DNA from 3 places in the Mesorhizobium sp. WSM4807 genome. Region 2 is predicted to be linked to each of the others. Evidence: riboswitches for the same ligand, from Rfam matches in the RefSeq annotation. Region 2 holds a riboswitch; each other region holds the start of a gene.

Region 1 (5,535 bases), on a different contig from region 2:
CGCCGCCCGAAAGCTCGCGCACCGGCGTGCGCGCCTGTTCCGGTTTGAACAGGAAATCCTTCATGTAGGAGACGACGTGGCGCTGCTCGCCATTGATGACGAGGTTCTCGCCGCGCCCGTCGGTGAGGTATTGCGCCAGTGTCTCTTGCGGATCGACCGCGTCGCGTTTCTGGTCGAGCGTGGCGATCTCCAGATTGGTGCCGAGCCGCACCGTGCCTGAGTCCGGCTTCAATTCGCCGGTCAGCATCTTCAGCAGTGTCGTCTTGCCGGCACCGTTCGGGCCGACCAGGCCGACGCGGTCGCCGCGCTGGATGCGGGTCGAGAAGCCCTTGACCACAGAGAGGTCGCCAAAGCTCTTCTCGATGGTCTTGGCCTCGATCACCAGCTTGCCGGATTCGGCGGCGTCGCTGGCCACCATGGTCGCCGCACCCTCGGCGCCGCGATGGCCACGAAAGCGCTGGCGCATGGTCTGCAGTTCGCCGAGCCGGCGCATGTTGCGCTTGCGCCTTGCAGTCACGCCGTAGCGCAGCCAGTGCTCCTCGCGCACGATCTGGCGGCCAAGCTTGTGCTGCTCGCGTTCTTCTTCTTCCAGAACGGTGTCGCGCCATTCCTCGAAATGGCCAAAGCCCTTGTCCAGCGTGCGGGTCTGGCCGCGATCGAGCCAGACGGTGGCGCGCGACACGCGCTCGAGGAAGCGGCGGTCGTGCGAGATGACGATCAGCGCCGAAGAGGTGCGGGCGAGCTCCTCCTCCAGCCATTCGATGACCGACAGGTCGAGATGGTTGGTCGGCTCATCGAGGAGGAGAATGTCGGGCTCCGGCGCCATGACGCGGGCAAGGGCGGCACGGCGCGCCTCGCCGCCGGAGAGATCGTTCGGCCGCTCGTCGCCGGACAGGCCGAGATGCTCCATCAGATAGGTGGCGCGGTAGGGATCGTCGGCGGGTCCGAGCCCCGCCTCGACATAGGCGCGGACGCTGGCGAAACCATCCAAGTCGGGCATTTGCGGCAGGTAGCGCACTGTCGCCGAGGGCTGGCGGAACACCTCGCCGTCCTGCGGCTCTATCAATCCCGCAGCGATCTTGAGCAACGTCGACTTGCCCGAGCCGTTGCGGCCGACCAAAGCGATCTTGTCGCCCGCCGACGCCGTCAGTTCCGCCCCGTCGAGCAGCGGCGTGCCACCGAAGGTCAGTCTTATGCCGTCGAGATTGAGAAGTGGCGGCGCCATGTCAGCTTCCAGGTAAGGGGAATGGGTGGGCGAGCAACAGCGCGCGGCCACTGCCCAGCGCAATTTCCAGCCGGCCCTTGACCTCGTTGGAAATGGTCAGCGACGAACCGAACGCCATCTCGATATGGTTCAGCGGCCATTTGGCGCCGGTCACGGTCAGGCCGGTAAGGTCGGAAAAGCCGAGAATCGAAAACAGCGTGCCATCGGCGTAGTCGAAGCCGGCCTTTCCGCGAAGCAAGGGAGTGCCTTCCTGTGCGCCGCTGGTCAAAAGCACCTCCGTCCCTGCCTCGGCCAGTCGGACACTGAGCGCCAGGTGCAGGAAGGCGTGGTCGGTGCGCTTGCCGCCGAACGCGCCGGCGAGCACGAGACTGGTCGCGCCGCGTTCGAGCGCGGCGGCGATAGCCAGTTCGCCGTCGGTCTTGTCCTTTTCTGCCGGAAACACCTGGCGGGGCACGGCGGCCAGCTCGTCCGGCAAGTCCGCCGGCACCGAATCGAAGTCGCCGACCCAGAGTTCCGGCGTCAGGTTCAGCGTCCGGGCATGGCTCATGCCGGCGTCGGCGGCGATGACACGGGAGCCTTCGACCTGGCGGTCGAGCAGCGGCGTGCGGATTAGATCGCCGCCAAGCAGGATGGTGAATTTGCTCATATGCGTGGCCCTTACCAGCCCTGCTTGCCAAACGGAAGGCCGCGTTCCAGATGCCTGGCAAACTTCCGCTTGCGCCGCAACTGGGCCGGGCCTATGTGTCGAAACGCTCTAACGGGGTGCTGGACGCGATCTTCGCGAACCAGCTGAGAGGCGACCATGCCAACCCGCTGAACCTGATCCGGTTTGTACCGGCGGAGGGATTAGACGTTTCGGACAGCCCGACGCCTCAATTCCTTTCAACGCGAACGAAGGAGGCGCCGATGCGCACGTTTTTATACACTCTAGTTTCGGCAGTGCTGCTTGCGGTGACTGTTCCCGCCGGCATCGGGCCGGCATCCGCGCAGGAAAAACTCACGGTCTATACCTATGAGAGCTTCACCGCCGACTGGGGTCCAGGCCCCGCGGTGAAGAAGGCCTTCGAGGCCGAATGCGGCTGTACTCTCGAATTCGTCGCGGTCGCCGACGGCGTCGCCCTGCTCAACCGCGTCAAGCTGGAAGGGGCCGCGACCAAGGCCGACATCGTGCTCGGCCTCGACACCAATCTGACTGCGGAAGCCAAGGCCACCGGCCTGTTTTCGCCGCATGGTGCCGCCATCGATGTCAATGTGCCGGGCGGCTGGAGCGACGATGTTTTCGTGCCGTTCGACTATGGCTATTTCGCCGTCGTCTACGACACCGAAAAGCTGAAGACGCCGCCGAAGAGCCTGAAGGAATTGGTCGAGGGCAATGCCGATGAGAAGATCGTCATCCAGGATCCGCGCACCTCGACGCCCGGTCTCGGCTTGTTGTTGTGGGTGAGGTCGGTTTATGGTGACAAGGCGCCGGAAGCCTGGGCCAGGCTTAGGGCAAAGGTGCTCACCGTGACGCCGGGCTGGAGCGAGGCCTATGGCCTGTTCACCAAGGGTGAGGCGCCGATGGTGCTGTCCTATACCACGTCGCCGGCCTATCATATGGTCGCCGAAAACACCGAACGCTATCAGGCGGCGTCCTTCGAGGAGGGCGCGTATCTGCAAATCGAGGTTGCCGGCATCACCACGTCAGGCGCGAAGAACCCATTGGCGAAACAGTTCCTGACTTTCATGACCGGACCGAAATTCCAGGATGTCATCCCCGAGACCAACTGGATGTTCCCGGCCGGCAAGACCGACAAGCCGCTCAATCCGGCTTTCGACAAGCTCGTCAAGCCGACCAAGACTTTGCTTTTCAGCCCGGAAGTGGTCGCCGCCAACCGCAAGGCCTGGGTCGACGAATGGCTGTCGGTGATGAGCAAATAGGACTTAGATTTCTGCATGGTGTTCGCTCCACGCCACCCCCCTCTGTCCTGCCGGCCATCTCCCCCGCAAGGGGGGAGATCGATGTCACTTCCGCTTTCGCCAATCGAGGCGAGGGTGAAGCTGCCAATCTCCCTACTTGAGGGGGATGTCCGGCAGCACAGAGGGGGGTGGGCGGGAACTCGACCTCAACCATATTTTCTGCTTCGACGATCGTTGAACTAGGCAAGGCGGCATGCATACCGGATATCCTGCCGATCCCCGCGTCACCGCGGGCACCATCGCGCTTGCCGCTGTTGCGCTGCTGGTCGGCGGAGCGTTCGCCGGGCTCATCGTCGAAGGCGCCCGCGACCCGTCCGGCGCCATGTCGGCCTTCGATTCCTACCTCTTCCGCGTCGCCCGTTTCACGCTGTGGCAGGCTTTGCTGTCGACACTGCTTTCCGTCGTGCCGGCGCTGTTCGTTGCGCGGGCGCTGTCGCGGCACCCGCGCTTCTTTGGTCGCGGCCTGATCCTGCAGCTCTTCGCCGTGCCGCTTGCGCTGCCGGCCATCGTCGCCGCACTCGGCATTCTGGCTCTCTATGGCCGTGCCGGCTATTTCGCCGGCGTGCTCACCGCGATTGCCAGTCAGGGCTGGCCGGGCATATACGGCCTGTCCGGCATCCTCATCGCCCATGTCTTCTTCAATCTGCCGCTGGCCACGCGGCTGTTCCTTGAAGCGCTGACGACAGTGCCGGCCGACCAGTGGCGGTTGGCGAGCCAGCTCGGCATGGGCGCCAGACCCGCCTTCCGGCTGATTGAATGGCCGACGCTGCGTGCGGCGCTGCCGGGCGTCGCCGGGCTTGTCTTCATGCTCTGCATCACATCCTTTACCATCGTGCTCACGCTGGGCGGCGGGCCGCGTGCGACGACGTTGGAGGTCGCCATCTACCAGGCACTGCGTTTCGATTTCGATCCTGCCCGCGCGGTGACGCTGACACTGCTGCAGATCGCGCTGACCTTCGTCGTGGTGCTGGCATTGATGCGGCTTGGCGCCAACATCGTCGGCGACGCCAACCTGCCGGTGGCACCGCGCCGCTATCTTTCGGCCGGCCCGGCCGAGACCGTGCTGAATACAGCATTGATCGCTCTCGCATTGCTGTTCGTCGCCGGGCCGATGGCTGCCATGGTGACGTCAGGCCTTGGCGCCGATCTCGGCCGGCTGGCGGGCGAGATCGCGGTGCGGCAGGCGACGCTGACCAGCGCCGTGCTCGCCCTGCTGGCGGCGCTGCTTTCAGTGGCGCTGTCGCTGTCGCTCGTCATGGCACGACGGGCGCTGGCCTTGAGGCGTCGCGTCGGCGCCAGGACGCTGCTCGAATACGCCACCGATACCGGCGCCGGCTTCGTCCTCGTCGTGCCGCCCATCGTCATCGGCGCCGGCTGGTTCCTGCTCCTGCGTACTGTCAGCGACGTCTTTGCCATCGCCCCTGTCATGGTCGTCACCGTCAATGCGGTAATGGCGATGCCGTTTGCCATCCGCGCCATTCGCCCCGGCTATGATGCGGCGAGCGAACGCCACGAACGGCTCTGTTTGCTGCTTGGCATTTCGGGCTGGAACCGGTTCCGGCTGGTCGACTGGCCGTCGCTGCGGCGGCCGCTCGCCACCGGTTTCGCGTTCGCCATGGCTTTGTCGCTCGGCGATCTCGGCGTCATTGCCCTGTTCGGCAGCGACTCCCTGCAGACACTGCCTTACCTCTTGCTGGCGCGCATGGGCAGCTACCGCACGATGGACGCGGCAGGCCTGGCGTTGCTGCTCGGCCTGGTTTGTCTTGCGCTTGTCTTGGCCGCTGACTGGCTGGGGCAGGGAGAAAAATCATGATGCTCAACAGCGCGGAAAGCGGTACGGCTGTGCGGCTGGAAAAGGTCTCGTTCAGCTATCGCGAAGCGCCGTTTTTATTCGATGTCGAGTTCGCCGCCTCGAAGATCACCGCGATCATGGGGCCGAGCGGTTCGGGAAAATCGACGCTGCTCAATCTGGTGGCCGGCTTCGAGACGCCGCGATCGGGCCGCGTGCTGATCGGCGGCGCCGATGTCGGCGCCAAACCGCCGTCGGCGCGGCCAGTGTCGATGGTGTTCCAGGAAAACAATCTCTTTGCCCATCTTTCGGTCGAACGAAATGTCGGCCTTGGCCGCTCGCCGTCGCTCAGGCTGGCCGAGGGCGACCACGCTGCAATCGCCGGGGCGCTCAAGCGCGTCGGCCTTGCCGGCAAGCAACAGCGCCTGCCGCGCGAACTCTCCGGTGGCGAGCGGCAGCGCGTCGCGCTCGCCCGCGTCCTGGTGCGCGACCGGCCGGTGCTCTTGCTCGACGAACCGTTCGCCTCGCTCGGACCAGCCTTGCGCGACGACATGCTCGATCT
Region 2 (5,535 bases):
CGACATCGGCGCCGAGGCAGTGATCACCCGTGGCGTGGCCGACCTTCCCGCCGCCGTGAACACGGCGACCGGCGGCCAGCCGATCGACGTGGTTGCCGACCTCGTCGGCGGCGCGATCTTCAATGATCTGCTGCGCATTCTTCGGCCCGAAGGCCGCTACACAACGGCCGGCGCGATTGCCGGCCCGGTCGTGCAGCTCGATCTGCGCACCATGTATCTCAAGCAATTGCAGCTGCACGGGTCCAGCCAGGGCACGCGGCACGACTTCCGCCGTATCGTCCGCTACATCGAGGAGAAGAAGATCCGGCCGCTGGTCGGCGGGGTCTACAAGCTCTCCGATTTCCACCGCGCCCAGGCGGATTTCATCGCCAAGGATTTTGTCGGCAAGTTAGTTGTCGTGCCTGATGCTGTCTCGGACCTCGCTGCAACCCGTTGACAGCCAAGATTATTGCTCTCGCTTAGTTCTGCGATCGACATGATGGGCCAAAAGCTGGCTCAGACGCCGACCGGTTCGTCCGCTACGGGCAGCCGTCGTCGTCTAGTTGGCAACGGGTAGTGTGGCAGGGATATCACCCCTCGGCTGCGAATACGTAGCTGTTGCCATCCTTGGACAGCGTGCCGACGTTCGGCATCAACCAGTGAGTACCCGAAATGGTGATCTTGTCGGCGACCGCGCGATCGAAGATCTTCTTTCGCGTTTCGACGGCCATTTGCGGATCCTGGTCGATAGCAAGCTGCCACTCGGGATTTGTTGAAATGTGGGGCGCAAGATTGACCACGTCAGCGCTGATCAGGAACTGTTTGCCGCCCGATGTGACCAGATGCGCGACCATTCCCGGGCTATGACCCGGCGCCTGAACGGCGTGCACGCCGGGCAGGAGTTCCGGTTCTCCCTCAAAGGTCCTGACGTTTTTCCACGTCGCCACGGTGGCCTGAATGCGCTGGGCGAGGCCCTTGCGCGTCGGTCCGAGATCGATCGACTCGACCCCCGGGCGCGTCCACCATTTCAATTCCGCGGCGGGCACCACGATGTCGGCATCCGGGAAGACCTGGGCATTGCTCTCATTGTTCATGAGACCATAAATGTGGTCGCCGTGCAGATGGGAGATCAGGATCGTCTTGACTGCCTTGGGGTCAAGGCCCGCCGCGGCCATGCTCTCGAATAGCCGGCCGTTCCCTTCACCATAAATCGGATGACCGCCCGTGCCCGAGTCGATCAGGACCACTTGATCGCGCAGCTTGACGGCCATGACGATAAACCGCAGGGGCGCCTGATTGTCGGGAAAACCGGCACCACGCAACGCCGCCTTGACCTGTTCGACGCTGACATTCCTGACCATACCCTCCCGCAGCGGAACGTCACGCATGCCATCAATCAGAGAGAAGACTTCAATGTCGCCAACCTTGTATTTTCGGAAAGGTTGAGCGACGGCCTGTTGAGCGCAGGCCGCGTCGACAAACGTGATCGGCAGGTCACGACGCGAGATATCGAACATCCTTCCCCGCTGACTGAATGAGCGAGCATATCAACGGCGCTCGGCACTGCACAAGGCCGCCGTGAATGCGGCGATCAGGGCCGGCCGATCGAGGTCGTCGCCGAGCCGAGAATGGTGGGGTCCGAGAACCGGAACGGAGCGTACTTTTGGATACGTGAGTACCGGAAGCGCAGGAGACCGCCGTTCGCAGGCCGGATGAATATCGGCACGCCCTAACAAGGGCTCGGGCTGTTCGCCGACACGGTAAAATCGAGCGCGACATGGCCTTGCGGCGCGCCGAAGCGAAGGAAGGCTTCCGATAGCGTCGCGAACACCGGTCCGGCATCGCCTCTAAGCTTGGTGCAGAAATTCTTCGACCTGTCGAAGACGCCCGAAGTCTTGAGAAAGTCGATGCAGCCGTAGATCTCGTCCATGTGATGGCCCTCGCCGAGCGGATAGAGCGAGAACTGCGCGGCGACCTCTTGGCCGAGCTTTTTCGCACCGTCAACATACGACCGCGCCGCGCCGATGCGCTCGGCCAGGGAGAGCTCGTGACTGCTGCCGGAAATCGGTGTGCAGATCGGATCGTCGGGCTCGCCGGGGCAGCCGCGCGACACCGTCGCCGACAACACGCAGTGCACGCCACTTGCCGCCGCCGAGGCGAACAGATCGCGCATGGCCGGGAAAAGCTGTTCCGGCGGGCCGACGATCAGCGTCGAGATGTCGTCGGTCTCGATGCGGAAATTCGGCCGATAGGAATCCATCGCCGAAAGTGCTTTGAGGATGACGCCGACGAAATCGTCGCACATCGGATACAGGGAAATCTGTGCACCTGAAAACATCGTCGCCTCGCTCCGCTGGCATTACCCAGATCAGCTTGAGGGACCGAAGGCTTGGCACCTTCCATCTCAGCCCCGGCAATACGGAGCGCCCCTGTCGATTGGGTGGACGTAGCACCGGCGCGGTGGATGTTCAAGTACGATCCGGGGGCAATTGCCGATCGTGGCGCCGCCGGCAAAGCTGCCGATCTCCCCCGGCGGAAGATTGGATGCCGCAGCAAGGCTCAAAGCGTACCTGGCTTTCAACGCTCAATACGCGGCGGCTTTCACGAGGCGTTTTTCGTGATGGCTTTGTTTATCTGCAAAACCATTCTGATTTGGCTGCACGACTGCAACAAGGATTCCTGATCCTCTCCTGCGGCGTTATAAGTTTTTCGCAGTTTTCTTATAACGCCGATTGCGTCGCTCGAGATCATGCCGTTACGCGCGCGCCAATTGCGGGATCTGCTTGACCGCGGCTTCAAGCGATCTTTCGAACGCGTCGATCATCTCATCGACCTGTGGCTCGGTGATGATCAGCGGCGGACAGAAAGCCAGCGCGTCGGCCATGTTGCGGGATATCACGCCGTTCTGCTGCATGAAACCGTTGACGAGCCCGCCCAGCGCGCCGACCGTCTCCCACGGCGTCTTGTTCGCCTTGTCGCCGACCAGTTCGACCGCCGCGATCAGGCCGACTCCGCGCACCTCGCCGACAAGCGGGTGCGTAGCGAGCTTGCGCAGCCGCTTCTGCATATGCGCGCCGACCCTGCGCGCATTGCCGACAAGGTCGCGCTCCTCGATCAGCTTCAGGTTCTCGAACGCGACCGCCGCCGCAACGGGATGGCCGCCGCCGGTGAAGCCGTGGCCGAAGGTGCCGATGCGATTGCTTTCGTCGGCAATCGGCTCGAAAACCTTTTCGTTGATCAGCAAGGCCGAGATCGGCAGGTAGGACGAAGAAATCTGCTTCGACAGCACCATGATATCAGGCCTGATGCCGAAGGTCTGCGAGCCGAACATCTCGCCGGTTCGGCCAAAACCGCAGATCACCTCGTCGGCGACGAGCAGGATGTCGTATTTCGACAGGACCGCCTGGATCTTCTCCCAATAGCCGGCCGGCGGCACGATGACGCCGCCGGCGCCCATGATCGGTTCGCCGAAGAAGGCGGCGATGGTTTCCGGTCCTTCGGCCAGGATCAGCTTTTCCAAGTCGTCGGCAAGCCGGCTCGAAAACTGCTCTTCGCTTTCATTTGGCAACCCATCGCGCCAATGGTGCGGCGTCGCCGTATGCAGCACATTGGCAATCGGCAGGTCGAAGGAAGTGTGGTTGTTGGGCAGGCCGGTCAGGCTTGCCGCGGCAATGGTGACGCCGTGATAGCCGCGATTGCGGCTGATGATCTTCTTGCGTGCCGGTTGGCCGATCGCATTCGACCGGTACCAGATCATCTTCATGGCCGTATCGTTGGCCTCGGAGCCGGAATTGGTGAAATACGCCTTGCTCATCGGCACTGGCGCCATCTGCACAAGCTTCTCGGCGAGATCGATCAGCGGCGAATGCGATTTAGAGCCGAAGTCGTGATAGTAAGGCAGCTTGGACATCTGGCGCACCGCCGCATCGACCAGCCGCTTCTCCGAAAAGCCGACCGCGACGCTCCAAAGTCCGGCCATCGCCTCGATATAGCGGTTGCCGGCGAGATCCTCGACATAGATGCCGTCGCCCTTCTCGATGACGAGTGGCCCTGCTTCCTCATGCTTGCGGGCATTGGTGTAGCCGTGCATGTGGTAGCTGATGTCGCGGGCTTCGGGAGAATTCGGTCGAGCGTCCATGATGGCTCCTGTCCTGCATGCCGGGACGTGCGTCCTGCCGCCGTTCGGCTCGCGCATCGGCCTCTGAATTAATGCTGTTTGGTGCATCCGTTTCTTGTAAGGGTGTCAAGCCATTTCGGAAGGGCTGGCGGATGGACGGAAGACATGCAGAATTTCAGCTTCGAGGCTGCGGAACGCGAGAACCTGCGCCAAGCCGGCGGTGCGCGTCGCCAAGACTTGATCCCCGAACGGGTCACCAGCAGGCACAACAACAAGGCTGAGGTGGCCTGATCGTGGACCATGTCGACTGCATCGTCGCCGGCGCCGGCGTCATTGGCCTTGCGATCGCGCGAGAGATGGCGCGGCGTGGCATGGATACCCTGATCCTCGAGGCCGAGAACGCCATCGGCACCGGGACCAGTTCGCGCAATTCCGAGGTCATCCATGCCGGAATCTACTATCCGGCCGGATCGCTGAAGGCCCAGCTCTGCCTGCCAGGCCGGGAAAAGCTCTACCGTTATTGCCAGGAGCGGGCGGTGCCGCATGCGCGCTGCGGCAAGCTCATCGTCGCCACGGATGCCGAACAGGAGCCGGTGCTCGCTTCCATCCTGGCCAACGCCTCTGCTTGCGGCGCGGGCGATTTGACGCGCTTGACCGCAGCAGAGGCGCGCAGGCTGGAGCCCAAGCTGCGGTGCACGGCGGCCCTTTTGTCTCCCGCCACCGGCATCATCGACAGCCATGCCCTGATGCTTGCGCTGCTGGGCGACGCCGAGGAGCACGGGGCGGCGCTCAGCCTCAACACCCGCATCGTCTGCGGCCGCATCGAGGGCGGGCGCATCGCGCTCGACACGGTCGACAGCACAAGCGGCGAGCACTTTGAAATCGCCACCACCCGCTTCATCAACGCCGCCGGGCTTGGCGCCACAGCACTTGCCAGCTCGCTTGACGGGCTCGACCCGCAATTCGTGCCAGATCTTCGCTATGCCAAGGGCAATTACTTTTCGGTCGCCGGCCGGGCGCCATTCTCACGGCTGGTCTATCCCGTGCCCGAACCCGGCGGGCTCGGCGTCCATCTGACGCTCGACCTCGACGGCGTCGCCCGCTTCGGACCTGACGTCGAATGGACGGATCAACTCGACTATCGCGTCGATCCAACGCGTGGCGAGCGCTTCTACGACGAGATCCGCAAATACTGGCCGGACCTGGCCGATGGCAGCCTGCAGCCGGCCTATAGCGGCATCCGGCCGAAGCTCTCCGGTCCCGGCGAAGCCAATGCCGACTTCGTCATCCAGGATGCGGCGGTGCATGGCGTGGAGGGCCTGGTCAATCTGTTCGGCATCGAGAGTCCCGGCCTGACGTCAGGCCTAGCGATCGCCGACCATGTCGCGAAGTGCGTCGCGCCGAAGGCCAGCTAGCCGAAGGCGACCCGCGCGAGCGCG
Region 3 (5,535 bases), on a different contig from region 2:
GCAAGCATTGTGGCACCGCGCGCCGCGGCATGCTCATAGCTTTCCAGCACGGCCATGCCCGCACCCTCGCCTATCACCACTCCCTTCCTGTCGGCGGAGAAGGGCCGGCAAGTATCCGGAGCGAGCGCGCGCATTGCTTCCCATGCCTTCATCTGAAGGCATACGAGCGGCGCTTCGGCGCCTCCGGCAAGCATCACGTCGGCCCGGCCGAGCCTGATCTGATCCGCCGCCGAAGCGATCGCATGGTTGGCTGATGCGCATGCGGAGGCGATGGCAAAGACCGGGCCGCGCAGGCCGAGGCTCATGCTGACCTGGCTGGCAGCGGCGCTCGGCAACCCCCTTGGTGCAGTGTAAATGCCAGCACGCTTCGCCCCGCCCAAAAGGAGGGCGCGGTAGGTGTCTTCAACCGTTCCCCAGCCCCAGCCGCAGACACCCACTGTCGCGCCGAAGCGATTCGGATTTCCCTCATCGCAGGAAAGTCCAGCGTGTTGCATGGCTTCGCGCGCTGCGAGCACAGCGAGCAAGCCGACGCGGTCCATGGAGACGAGCTGGTTGCGGCCGATGTCGTGCTCGGGCAGTTCCTTGATCTCGGTACCGACAATGCCCTTCATCTCATGAAGCTCGGAACTGACCATCGGGCGGATGGCGGAGCGGCCTTCGCGCATCTCTTTCCAGATGGAGGCGGCGTTGTTGCCTAGGCCGCAAAGCCCGCCCATCCCACTAATGACGACTCGCCTGTCCAATCAGACCTCCTTCGCGAGCAAACCGCGGACGGCTTCCACCATGTCGCCGACATTCTTGAGATTCGACCAGGCGTCGGCCGCGTTCATGTCGATCTTGATGTCGTAGGCCTGCTCCACATCCCAGAGGAGATCCGCCAGACCCAGCGAATCGACTCCGAGCGAGGTCAGTTCCGTAGCAGTCGTTATTTCGCCGATGATGGACACACTCTTTCCCTGGCCGCTCTCCGATTCGAGGCGGTTCTTGATCGTGGCAATGATTTCCGTTGCGAGTTGATCAGCCATTCTGTTCCTTTCCATAGCAATGCCTTTTGACGTGGGTGCGGCGCCATACCTCTGCCAGTCACGTCGCGAAAATCGTCCTGACCAGGCTTGTGCCACTCACCAACAGCAATCGGATTAAAGAGACCTGAGGAGTTCCGGTTGGTCTGCGGCGTAGGCATCCAACTGCAACTCATTTTCCAGAGGCAACTTCCATCGCACGTCTGAGCTCATGGAAATTTCACCTTTCGTGGCTCTTTTTTCGCAGTCGTCACACGATAAGGGTAGCGGGCGATCAGGGCGTGTGAGGTGCTGTCAATGCGAGATTCCGGACGATTTGATAAAATCGTTTGTTTCAATGGATGCATCCACCCTGTGGATAGAGATACATTCCAATGAACGGGCAAGCCTCTGGTTGCGGGAGATAATGCTACAGGAGACATCCCGCATGGCTCCACGCAAAAGCTCGGCACGTCTCGGGCGCGACTAGATGCTCAGCGCCTCACACTCGCTCTCTACGGTGCGACGAAGCGCGCTGGCGGTCGCGGAAGGCACAAAGGTTACCGATCCGCAGGGTGGATTCATCCTGTGGGTCGAGCTTCCGAACACCATCGATTCGCTCGACACTTTCAGGGCTGCATCGCGGCGGCGGCATGGGTGGTACGGGTTTCTAAGGTCTGCGCCTCTCACCAATCTCAAAGGGAGGCAGCAATGCCGCCCCCTTTTTTGGAACGGAGCCGGTCGGAAAAGGTTTGGGGCTTGGTCATCGGTGGTTCCTTCGAATCAGGTTGTGTCAGCTACCCAACCCTACCGAAGAACATCGATGACCGCCGCTACGCCGCTCGCTCGCTACAGCGCTGTTGAGGGCGCGCTCGCGAGCGGCTTCGCTACCGCCGACCTACACCACGCGGTGGGACACGACCTTAAGGTCGGCTAGAGCGCTGGCTGACCATGGCGTCACCTGCTCGGATCAGCTTGGTCGACGATTAGCGCCGTCAGTGTTTTGCCTTGCAACGCCTCAAATCTAGGAAAGTTGTTTCTGGAGTTGCGCTCGATCAAGGCCCATCGCAAAAAAGTTGACGCTGTCATCGCCGCCGCGATCCTCGCCTTCGGCCTTGTCTACATCCATCTTTTTTCGGGGACGGTAACGGCCGCATTCACTGCAACCTGATCCACCACGTGCTTGCCATGCGCCGCTTCAACCCGCCGGGAGTGGTGTTCCCTGTCTCGGCCGCGATACTGGACAGATCGTCGAGTACAGGCGCGTGCTCTAAGCTATTCGCAGCGCCTACTGCCATTGGTCGAATGGGTGACCGACGCCGCAATTCAACGTTCGGGTGCTGAATGACACCGGGGATTTCTACCCATTCTTCGAAGCAACTCGCACGCCGAATTCCTCTATGCCTCGTTCAGCGAAGGATCGAACGGGGCTTTCCAGGGGGAGCCGCTTTTCTGCAGCGCTACGATCAATTCCGGCAACAGATTTATCGATCCTTGAGCGGCTCATCGGTGGTCACCTGTCGAGCCGCGCCCGCGAAAAGGAATTCGCCGCGCTGACCAATGACAAGGCAGGGCGGATCGAGGCGATCTACGCGCATACCTTTGGCGCCGATTTGAAGGTGTGGTCATCGTAAGGATTGATCTTTAGGCCGACAGTATGGCGGTCCCCCTTGATCAGCCCCTTGGTTTCCGGAGCGTGATTTGTCGCCGAGACATGCGCGAGCGTCCCTCGGGTTTGACCGGCCGCCGATCACCGCCGCGGGCTCGCCGCGGGCCAAATGCGCTTGACAAGATAGCATCGGCCCGTTCAACCTGAGGCATTCACCAGGGGAGTCCCGGCAAGGGGCTGAGATACTGTTGGCTTTCGCGGCGCAGTGACCCGTTGAACCTGATCCAGTTCATACTGGCGTAGGGACGGTGCAAGCGCTTTGCGGGAGTTCACGCCCGAGGTCCTGTTTCGGCAGGTCAACCAAAGCGTCTTTTCATCCTTCCGGCACAGAACTGGGTCTCCAATGCATGCGCAAAGGAGCCTCAAGATGAATGCCCTCACCCCCGCCGTGTCGACGGGACCACTGCCCGCCTCGCGGAAAATCCACAAGCCCGGTGCCATCCACCCGCAGATCAGGGTGCCGATGCGCGAAATCGCCGTCCATCCGACGGCGGGCGAACCGCCCGTCACCGTCTACGATCCGTCGGGACCCTATACAGACCCGACTGTCGAAACCTGCATCGAAAAGGGCCTCGCCCGGCTTCGCCACGAATGGATTAAGGCGCGCGACGATGTCGAAGCCTATGACGGGCGCCATATCCGACCGGAGGACAACGGGTTCGCCGCTGGCGAGCGCCTGACGCCGGAATTTCCCATTCGCAACCGGCCGCTCAGGGCCAAGCAGGGCAAGGCGGTGACCCAGCTTGCCTATGCGCGCGCCGGCATCATCACGCCAGAAATGGAGTTCGTGGCCATCCGCGAAAACCTTGGTCGCGAGATCCTGCGCGGCAAGCTCGACCGCGACGGCGAAGCCTTCGGCGCGGCGATCCCCGATTTCGTCACACCGGAGTTCGTGCGCGAGGAGGTGGCGCGCGGGCGGGCGATCATTCCCGCCAACATCAATCATCCCGAGAGCGAGCCGATGATCATCGGCCGCAATTTCCTGGTAAAAATCAACGCCAATATCGGCAACTCGGCGGTCACCTCCTCCATGGCCGAAGAGGTCGAAAAAATGGTGTGGGCGATCCGCTGGGGCGCCGACACGGTGATGGACCTGTCAACCGGCCGCAACATCCATAACATCCGGGACTGGGTCGTGCGCAACGCGCCGGTGCCGATCGGCACGGTGCCGCTTTACCAGGCGCTTGAGAAGGTCGGCGGCATCGCCGAGGACCTGACCTGGGAGGTGTACCGCGACACGCTGATCGAACAGGCCGAGCAGGGCGTCGACTATTTCACCATCCACGCCGGCGTGCGGCTGCACTACATCCCACTGACCGTCGACCGGGTCACGGGCATAGTCTCGCGCGGTGGCTCGATCATGGCCAAATGGTGCCTGCACCATCACCGGGAAAGCTTCCTTTACGAGCATTTCGCCGAAATCTGCGACATCTGCCGCGCCTATGACGTGTCGTTCTCGCTCGGCGACGGCCTTCGACCCGGTTCTATCGCCGACGCCAATGATGCTGCGCAATTCGCCGAACTGGAAACGCTGGGCGAGCTGACGAAGATCGCCTGGGCGAAGGATTGCCAGGTAATGATCGAGGGGCCCGGCCACGTGCCGATGCACAAGATCAAGGAGAACATGGACAAGCAGCTCGCCGTCTGTGGCGAGGCGCCGTTCTATACACTTGGCCCGCTGACCACCGACATCGCGCCGGGCTACGACCACATCACCTCTGGCATCGGGGCGGCGATGATCGGCTGGTTCGGCACCGCCATGCTCTGCTATGTCACGCCGAAGGAGCATCTCGGCCTTCCAGATCGCAACGATGTCAAGATTGGCGTGATCACCTACAAGATAGCTGCCCATGCCGCCGACCTGGCGAAGGGGCATCCAGCGGCGAAAGTCAGGGATGATGCCCTCTCCCGCGCGCGTTTCGAGTTCCGCTGGGAAGACCAATTCAACCTGTCGCTCGATCCCGAAACGGCGCGCTCCTTCCACGACCAGACCCTGCCCAAGGAGGCGCACAAGCTGGCGCATTTCTGCTCGATGTGCGGCCCGAAATTCTGCTCCATGCGAATTTCTCACGACATCCGCGCCGAGGCACAGAAAGAGGGCATGGCAGCGATGGCGGCGAAATACCGCGAAGGTGGGGATCTCTATGTGCCAGCGGACGAGACCGGCGCGCCGCTCATGCCACAGGCGCATGAGCGACCATGAGGGTGCTGGTCAAAGGGGCCGGCGTCGCCGGCCTCACCGCCGCTTTCGAGCTCGCCGCTCGCGGCGCGACGGTCACAGTCGCCGAGATGCGACATGGCCTTGGCGGCAATGCGTCGTGGTTCGCCGGCGGCATGCTGGCGCCATGGTGCGAGAGTGAAAGCGCGGAGCAGCCGGTGCTGGATCTCGGACGCGACGCTGCCGACTGGTGGGATGCGGTGCTGTCGGGTCAGGTGACGCGCGCCGGAACACTGGTCGTGGCCGCGCCGCGCGATACTGGCGAACTCGACCGGTTCGCCAGCCGTACGTCGGGCCATCGGCGTGTCGATGAAGACGACATTGCGCTCCTGGAATCCGATCTCGCCGGCCGCTTCCGCCGCGGATTGCTATTCCCCGATGAGGCTCATCTCGACCCGCGCCAGGCGATGGCGGCGCTTCATGACAGGCTGGCAGCCATGGGCGTCGAATTCCGCTTCGGCGTCGACGCCCCCTCCGGATTCGATCGTCAGATCGACTGCACGGGAATGGCAGCAGCCGATGACAGGCTGCGCGGCGTTCGCGGCGAGATGCTGATCCTGCGCACACCTGATATCTCGCTGTCGCGCCCGGTCAGGCTGCTCCATCCGCGCTTTCCGCTTTATGCGGTGCCGCGTGCCGACCACCAT

What was found. Region 2 has a riboswitch for thiamine pyrophosphate ahead of AC0L3N_RS11965 (YkoF family thiamine/hydroxymethylpyrimidine-binding protein). Riboswitches for the same ligand answer to the same signal wherever they lie in the genome.
Region 1: it holds a riboswitch for thiamine pyrophosphate, as region 2 does, so the genes downstream of both, thiB (thiamine ABC transporter substrate binding subunit) here and AC0L3N_RS11965 (YkoF family thiamine/hydroxymethylpyrimidine-binding protein) in region 2, are expected to answer to the same signal.
Region 3: it holds a riboswitch for thiamine pyrophosphate, as region 2 does, so the genes downstream of both, thiC (phosphomethylpyrimidine synthase ThiC) here and AC0L3N_RS11965 (YkoF family thiamine/hydroxymethylpyrimidine-binding protein) in region 2, are expected to answer to the same signal.

Annotation. Positions count from the first base shown of each region.
Region 1 is NZ_JBVVQY010000005.1:307,806-313,340, reverse strand. It holds gene AC0L3N_RS09400 (ABC-F family ATP-binding cassette domain-containing protein) at 1-1,225, opposite strand, end outside; gene AC0L3N_RS09395 (thiamine diphosphokinase) at 1,227-1,871, opposite strand; TPP riboswitch at 1,974-2,088, shown strand; gene thiB (thiamine ABC transporter substrate binding subunit) at 2,132-3,145, shown strand; gene thiP (thiamine/thiamine pyrophosphate ABC transporter permease) at 3,378-4,997, shown strand; gene thiQ (thiamine ABC transporter ATP-binding protein) at 4,997-5,535, shown strand, end outside.
Region 2 is NZ_JBVVQY010000007.1:199,976-205,510, reverse strand. It holds gene AC0L3N_RS11975 (alcohol dehydrogenase family protein) at 1-436, shown strand, start outside; gene AC0L3N_RS11970 (MBL fold metallo-hydrolase) at 570-1,496, opposite strand; gene AC0L3N_RS11965 (YkoF family thiamine/hydroxymethylpyrimidine-binding protein) at 1,709-2,317, opposite strand; TPP riboswitch at 2,308-2,420, opposite strand; gene AC0L3N_RS11960 (hypothetical protein) at 2,444-2,662, shown strand; gene AC0L3N_RS11955 (aspartate aminotransferase family protein) at 2,735-4,117, opposite strand; gene AC0L3N_RS11950 (hypothetical protein) at 4,262-4,387, shown strand; gene AC0L3N_RS11945 (NAD(P)/FAD-dependent oxidoreductase) at 4,390-5,511, shown strand.
Region 3 is NZ_JBVVQY010000008.1:122,379-127,913, forward strand. It holds gene AC0L3N_RS12980 (beta-ketoacyl-[acyl-carrier-protein] synthase family protein) at 1-743, opposite strand, end outside; gene AC0L3N_RS12985 (acyl carrier protein) at 744-1,025, opposite strand; gene AC0L3N_RS12990 (hypothetical protein) at 2,339-2,635, shown strand; TPP riboswitch at 2,818-2,934, shown strand; gene thiC (phosphomethylpyrimidine synthase ThiC) at 3,038-4,873, shown strand; gene thiO (glycine oxidase ThiO) at 4,870-5,535, shown strand, end outside.